2 regions of the Streptomyces sp. NPDC015130 genome follow, and region 2 is predicted to be linked to the other one. Evidence: riboswitches for the same ligand, from Rfam matches in the RefSeq annotation. Region 2 holds a riboswitch; the other holds the start of a gene.
The links. A riboswitch is a leader RNA that binds a small molecule or an ion and turns the genes downstream of it on or off. The one in region 2 is predicted to bind ZMP and ZTP.

Region 1: another riboswitch for ZMP and ZTP. It lies ahead of ACF08F_RS32800 (bifunctional 5,10-methylenetetrahydrofolate dehydrogenase/5,10-methenyltetrahydrofolate cyclohydrolase); the one in region 2 lies ahead of ACF08F_RS28675 (phosphoribosylaminoimidazolecarboxamide formyltransferase).

Annotation. Positions count from the first base shown of each region.
Region 1 is NZ_JBIBVC010000021.1:39,071-42,461, reverse strand. Features, by position in the region: gene ACF08F_RS32805 (lipase family protein) at 1-1,061, shown strand, start outside; ZMP/ZTP riboswitch at 1,080-1,188, shown strand; gene ACF08F_RS32800 (bifunctional 5,10-methylenetetrahydrofolate dehydrogenase/5,10-methenyltetrahydrofolate cyclohydrolase) at 1,217-2,071, shown strand; gene ACF08F_RS32795 (hypothetical protein) at 2,247-3,272, shown strand; gene ACF08F_RS32790 (SWF or SNF family helicase) at 3,253-3,391, opposite strand, start outside.
Region 2 is NZ_JBIBVC010000016.1:112,669-116,059, forward strand. Features, by position in the region: gene ACF08F_RS28670 (glycosyl hydrolase family 8) at 1-640, shown strand, start outside; gene ACF08F_RS28675 (phosphoribosylaminoimidazolecarboxamide formyltransferase) at 667-2,001, opposite strand; ZMP/ZTP riboswitch at 2,036-2,128, opposite strand; gene ACF08F_RS28680 (glyceraldehyde-3-phosphate dehydrogenase) at 2,215-3,391, opposite strand, start outside.

The DNA of each region.
Region 1 (3,391 bases), on a different contig from region 2:
CCAACGTGACCACGGTGGTGCGCAGCCTCACGGGCGACGGCGGCAAGGCCGTCTCCTACCAGTCGTTCTACGACTCGCTGAACCCGGAGGACGGACCGTCCCGCGCCGTCGCCGGCAACGTCTCCCTCGGCGGCGTCATCCCGAACGCCGAGGCCCTGTTCATGGCGCCGCTGCTCGCGAAGGGCTACACGCTCGTCATCCCCGACACCCAGGGGCAGCGGGCGAACTTCGCCGCGGGCCCCGAGTACGGGACCAACACCCTGGACTCGATCCGCGCCGCGACCCGGTCGGGGGAGACGGGCCTGAGCGCCGACACCAGGTTCGGTCTCATGGGCTACTCGGGCGGCGCGATCGCCACGAACTGGGCGGCCGCGATGGCACCGGCCTACGCGCCGGACGTGAACCGGCGGCTCGTCGGCTTCGCCGAGGGCGGCCTCCTCGTGGCCCCGGCGCACAACCTGAAGTACGTGGACGGGTCCCTCGTCTGGTCCGGCGTCATCCCCATGGCGCTCATCGGTGTCTCCCGCTCCTACGACATCGACCTGAAGCAGTACCTGAACGACTACGGCAAGCAGGTGTACGAGGAGCTGGAGCACGGTTCGATCCTCGACGCGCTCGGCCACTACCCCGGGCTGACCTGGAAGAAGATGGCGAAGCCGCAGCACGCCGACGCGAACTCGGTGCCCGGGTTCGTCGAGGCGGTCAACAGGATCAACCTCGGCTCGGCCGCCACCCCGACCGTCCCCGGGTTCATCGCCCAGGGCAACGGCGGCGTGCTGGAGGGGACCTTCGGCAACCCGCCGGGCATCGGCACCGGCGACGCGGTCATGGTCGCCGGGGACGTCCGGGCCCTGGCCAGGCAGTACTGCGCCACCGGCAACGACTCGATCGCGTACCGGCAGTTCAACCTGCTCAGCCACAACGGCGTGCCCCTCGTCTGGGCGCCGCTCGCGATCGACTGGCTCGACGACCGGTTCGCGGGCAGGCCGGCTCCGTCCGACTGCGGCGACATCCCGGCGGGCAACTCGCTCGCACCGGAGCAGCCGGTGCCGGCCCCCTGAGACCGAGCACGTAGAGTGGGCCCGGGCCGTGACTGGCGCTTGAGGTGGATCACCACCGGGGAGCGGCCCGGGCGGAGCGCACCCGAGCGGTGCGCCCGTGACGATGCCGTGCGCCTGGGCGAACCACCCCTCAGTTCCGACGCCCAGGAGTCACCATGTCCACCAGCACCGCCACGCTCATGGACGGCACCGCCCTCGCCCGCCGTACGGTCGAGGAGACCGCCGCGCGCGCCGCCGAGATCACCCGCCGCACCGGCGTCACGCCGTGTCTCGCGACCGTCCTGGTCGGGGCCGACCCGGCCTCCGTCACGTACGTGAAGATGAAGCAGAACCGCTGCGCGAAGGCCGGGATCCGCTCCAAGCACGTCGAACTGCCCGCCTCCACGACGACCGAGGAGCTCGTCGCCGCGATCACCGCGCTGTCGGAGGACCCCGAGGTCCACGGCATCCTCCTCCAGCACCCGGTCGGCCCGCACATCGACGAGCGCGCCGCCTTCGAGGCGATCGCCCCGGAGAAGGACGTCGACGGTGTCACCATGGCCTCCTTCGCCGCCATGGGCTTCGGCCTTCCCGGCTTCGTCTCCTGCACGCCGGGCGGCATCATGCGCCTCCTCGACGCCTACGACGTCGAGCTGAGCGGCAAGCGGGCCGTCGTCGTGGGGCGCAGCGCCATCCTCGGCAAGCCGGCCGGCCTGCTCCTCCTGGGCCGCGACGCCACCGTCACCTACTGCCACTCCCGTACCGAGGACCTCTCCTCCGTCATGCGGGAGGCCGACATCCTGGTGGCGGCCGTCGGCAAGCCGAACTTCATCAAGGGCGAGGACATCAAGCCCGGCGCCGTCGTCGTCGACGCCGGCTACAACCCGGGCAACATCGGCGACGTCGACTTCGCCTCCGCCGCCGAGCGTGCCTCCCTCATCACCCCGGTCCCCGGCGGCGTCGGCCCGATGACCATCGCCGTACTGCTCGCCCAGACCGTCGAGGGCGCGGAGCGCCAGCTCGGTCTGTAAGGGGCGAGTCCCCGGGGCGCCGCGACGGCGCCCCGGCAGGGGCGGGGGGCATTCTGGTGATCATCGGACAAGATGCCCCCAGGGGTGCTCGATCATGGTCACGATTCTGTACAGGCCGTACTCGACGGCCCCTGATCACTCGCATCACGGCCGCCGACAGGCAACCCTGGTGACTGTGCCGCACCAGCCGACCACCCCTCCACCGCCGGACCGCCGACCCGCCGAGCAACCCTCGGCCGAGCCCAGGTCCACCGAGCCGCACTCCACCGAGCCGCACTCCACCGAGCCGCACTCCACCCGGCCCTTCTCCACCGAGGCCGGTTCCACCGAGCCGTTCTCCACGGACGCCGGTTCCACCGAGCCCTTCTCCACGGACACCGATTCCAGCGAGCGGCCCACCGCTCCGGCGTGGTCGCGTGTCGTACGCCTCGGCGCGGCCCGGCCGGGACCGGCCGCGCGGCACGCCCGCTGGTTCGGTGTGCCGCTCGTCCCGCTCTTCCTGGCCGCGGTGGTCGTGGGCGGGGTCATGACCGTCGGCGGCGGGGACGAGTTCGAAGGAGGGGCCGACGGCGGCGGCCCGGTGGCCGGCCCGTCGCCGGTCGTCACCGCCGACGAGGACGCCGCCGCACCCGCCACTCCCAGCCGCGGCGCGCCGACGTCCGGCACGCCTTCGTCCGGCCCGCCCGCGACGCGCGGCCCCGTGGCCGACACGCCGACGCACACGGCCCCCGGCCGGCGCCACGGCCCGCAGGAGAGCAGCACCTCCCCGGAGTCCTCGCGCACCGCGAGCACCGCGCCGACGACCGAGCCGTCCCCTCCCACGGCCCCGCCGTCGACACGTTCCCCCGCCAGGCCCGTCTCCTTCGAGGCCCTGCGGGTGGGGGACTGCTTCGACATCGACCGCGCCACGCCGGGCACGGCACTCCGCCGAGACTGCGACACGCCGCACGACGCCGAGCTCGTCACCCGGCCGCGCCTGACCGGCACGTACGCCGACGACGCGGAGGTACGCGCGGCGGCCACGGAACTCTGCCGCGCACCCCTCCGCGACAAGGCCGCCCGGCAGCCGCTCGGCACCCGCTGGACGACCTTCGTCCAGTACCCCTACCGCAACAGCTACCTGCTCGGCTCCGACACCGTCGCCTGCAGCCTGGCCGCCCCGTCCGCCACCGGCGGGAAGCTCACCGGCCTCCTCCGGTAGCGTCGGCCGCTCCCGCGCCGCCGCCCCCTCCCGTGGCGTCGGCCGCGAGGGCCGTGGCCAGGGCCGACGCCGGATCGCGGTCGGCCGGGCCCGCCGGGGACCAGCGGCCCGCCGCTTTG
Region 2 (3,391 bases):
CAGGCTCCTCAAGCTGGGCGACTGGAGCAGCTCGGGCGACCAGTACTACTACATCTCCCGCACCTCGGACTGGATGGTCGACCACTTCCGCGCCTTCCGCACCGCCTCCGGCGACACCACCTGGGACGCCGTCCGCAGCGCGCACCAGACCCAGATCTCCCGTCTCCAGTCCACGTACGCCTCCGGCACCGGCCTGCTGCCCGACTTCGTCGTCGACACGAACACCACGCCCAGGCCCGCCCCCGGCCAGGTCCTGGAGGACCCGAACGACGGCGCGTACTGGTGGAACGCGTGTCGCACCCCGTGGCGCATCGCGGACGACGCGGTGACCAGCGGCGACGCCGGCTCGCTCGCGGCGGCGCGCAAGCTCAACAGCTGGATCAAGACGAAGACCGGGGGCGACCCGAACAAGATCGCCATCGGCTACAAGCTCAACGGCACCCAGATAGCGGCGGGCAGCGAGGCCGCCTTCTTCGCGCCGTTCGCCGTGGCGGCCATGACCGACCCCAGCAGCCAGGCCTGGCTCGACGCCCTCTGGAACAAGATGCTGGCCACCCCGGTCGACACGAGCAGCTACTTCTCGGCCAGCATCCAGCTCCAGGTCATGATCACGGCCTCGGGCAACCACTGGGTCCCGTAGGGGCGTTCCGCCCGGCCTCTCGCCGATCAGTGGTGGAAGAGCCTCAGCCCGGTGCGCGCGAGCGTGATCCCGTGCTCCCGGCAGGCGTCCTCGACGTCGGTGGAGCGGATCGACCCGCCGGGTTCGGCGACGGAGGTGACCCCGTGCCGGTGCGCGTGGTCGACGTTGTCCCGGAAGGGCAGCGCGCCGTCCGAGGCGAACGCCACCCCGGTCAGCTCCGCTAGGGCGTGTGGCGAAAGTCCCGCCTGCCCGACGGCGCCTGGCACGCACGCTCGCCGCGTTGTCGGGATCACCCCGATACATCCAGTATCGGGGCGACCCTCCGCCTTGCGATCGCACGCACCAGGCGCCGTCGGGCCCGCCCTTCGGGCGGCCGGCGCTACTTTCGCAACACGCCCTAGCCACCCGGCACGCTGCTCGTCGGTGAGATCGGGGGCGGGCACGGACAGGGCCCCGGACAGGCGTGCGCGCTCGTCCGGGGTGAGGTCGCCCTCGACGAACCGGATCTGCCAGTTGATCCGGTCCTGCCGGCGGACGCCCGGCCGGAAGGCGAGCGCGCGGACGGCGGGGTGGCGGCGCAGCCACCACGTGTCGGTCTTCGCGCCCGCCAGCCGGGTGCAGTCGACCCGGGACTGCCGCCCGGCGCCGATCCCCAGCGTCGCCCCGCCGCGCACGTAGCAGACGGAGTTGGACTGGGTGTGGCGCAGCACCGCGAGTCCGAGCAGCAGGTCCTCCGCGGCCGCCGTCGTGAGCTCACCGCAGACGAGGTCGTCCAGGAGGGCGGGGGAGAGCGGCACGTCGTCGCGCTGCTGGGTCAGGCGCATGCCGAACACCTCCCGGGCCTCCTGGCCCGGCGGGGTGAAGCTCTCCTCGGCCTCCATGACCAGGAAGCGGCCGCTCTTCTTCCGGCTGAGGGTCCCGACGGTGCCGGGTGCGTAGCCGGGGGCGATGACACCGTCGCAGACCACCCGGGTCAGCAGCTCGGCGAGCTCGGCGTCGACCGGGTGCGAGACGGCGGCGAAGTCGCCGTACGAGGACTTCGGATCGGCGTCACGGGCCCGCAGATAGGCGCTCGTGAGCGCGCCGACGCCGTCGCGGTCGACGCCGTACAGCTCGGCGGTCACCTCGTCGACCGGCCCGGCCACCGCCGCTCCGGCCGGTGAGACGTGCTTGAAGGAGGCGGCGGCCGGCCGGCCCAGGACACGGCTCGCCTCCCGGGCCAGCTGCCAGCCGTTCAGCGCGTCGAGGAGGTTGATGTAGGACGGGCTGCCGTTCACCACCCGGACCGGCCGGCTCCCGGGCTCCACCGGCACGGCGGTCGCCACCAGCTGCTGGGGATTGATGCCGTAACGCAGTTCCATCTGAGGACCTCCTGGGTCAGCGGGACATCACTGACGCAGGCGCCCAGGCGGTCGACGCGCACGCGGGGAAAGCGACCAACTGCCGCTCCCCGGTGGTGATCCACCTTCGCCAGTCGCGGCGGGCACGATGCTACCCGCGCGCCGGAAACGCGGCGCGCCGCACCCCCCCCGTTCGGGAGGTGCGGCGCGCCGCCGTGCTGTCGGTGCCGGGGATCAGACCGCCGGGACCGGGAAGGTCGGGTACTCCACGCCGGAGACGTGCTGGACGACCCGGATGACCTGGCACGAGTAGCCGAACTCGTTGTCGTACCACAGGTAGAGGATCGCGTTGTCGCCGTCGACCTTGGTCGCACCGGCGTCGACGATGGACGCGTGGCGCGAGCCGACGAAGTCCATCGAGACGGCGTCGGGGGCCGTGGTGAAGTCGATCTGGCGCTTCAGCGGCGAGTGCAGCGAGACGTCGCGGAGGTACTCCAGGACCTCGTCGCGGGTGGTCTCGCGGCCCAGGCGCAGGCTCAGGATGGCGATCGAGACGTCCGGGACGGGGACGCGGATCGAGCTGCCGGTGATGGGGGCCTTGAGGTCCGGCAGCGCCTTGGCGACGGCCGAGGCGGCACCGGTCTCGGTGATCACCATGTTCAGCGGCGCGGAGCGGCCGCGACGGTCGGCCTTGTGGTAGTTGTCGAGCAGGTTCTGGTCGTTCGTGAACGAGTGGACCGTCTCGACGTGGCCGCGGAGCACGCCGTACTCGTCGTCCATGGCCTTGAGCGGCGGGACGATCGCGTTGGTCGTGCAGGACGCGCAGGACAGGATCTTCTCGTCCGGCTTGACCGTGTCGTGGTTGACGCCGTGCACGATGTTGGGCACGTCGCCCTTGCCGGGCGCGGTGAGGACGACCTTGTCGATGCCGGGGCGCAGGTGCTTGGAGAGGCCCTCGCGGTCGCGCCACTTGCCGGTGTTGTCGATGAGGATCGCGTTGTCGATGCCGTACGCCGTGTAGTCGACCTCGGAGGGGTCGTTGGCGTAGATCACCTTGATCGTGTTGCCGTTGGCGACGATCGTGCTGTTCGCCTCGTCGACCGTGATCGTGCCCTGGAACTGGCCGTGGATCGAGTCGCGGCGCAGCAGCGAGGCGCGCTTGACGAGGTCCTGCTCGCCACCGCCGCGGACGACGATCGCGCGCAGCCGCAGACCGTTGCCGGAGCCGGCCTTCTCGATGAGGAGGCGGGCGACGAGGCGGCCGATGCGGCCGAAGCCGTAGAGGACGACGTCGCGTCCGTCGCGGCGCTCGATCTTGTTCTCACCGATGGCGCCGGCGACGGCCTCGGCCGTGAACTCGGCGACGGAGAGACCGCGGTCGTCGGTCTTGTAGTCCGCGGCCAGCACGCCG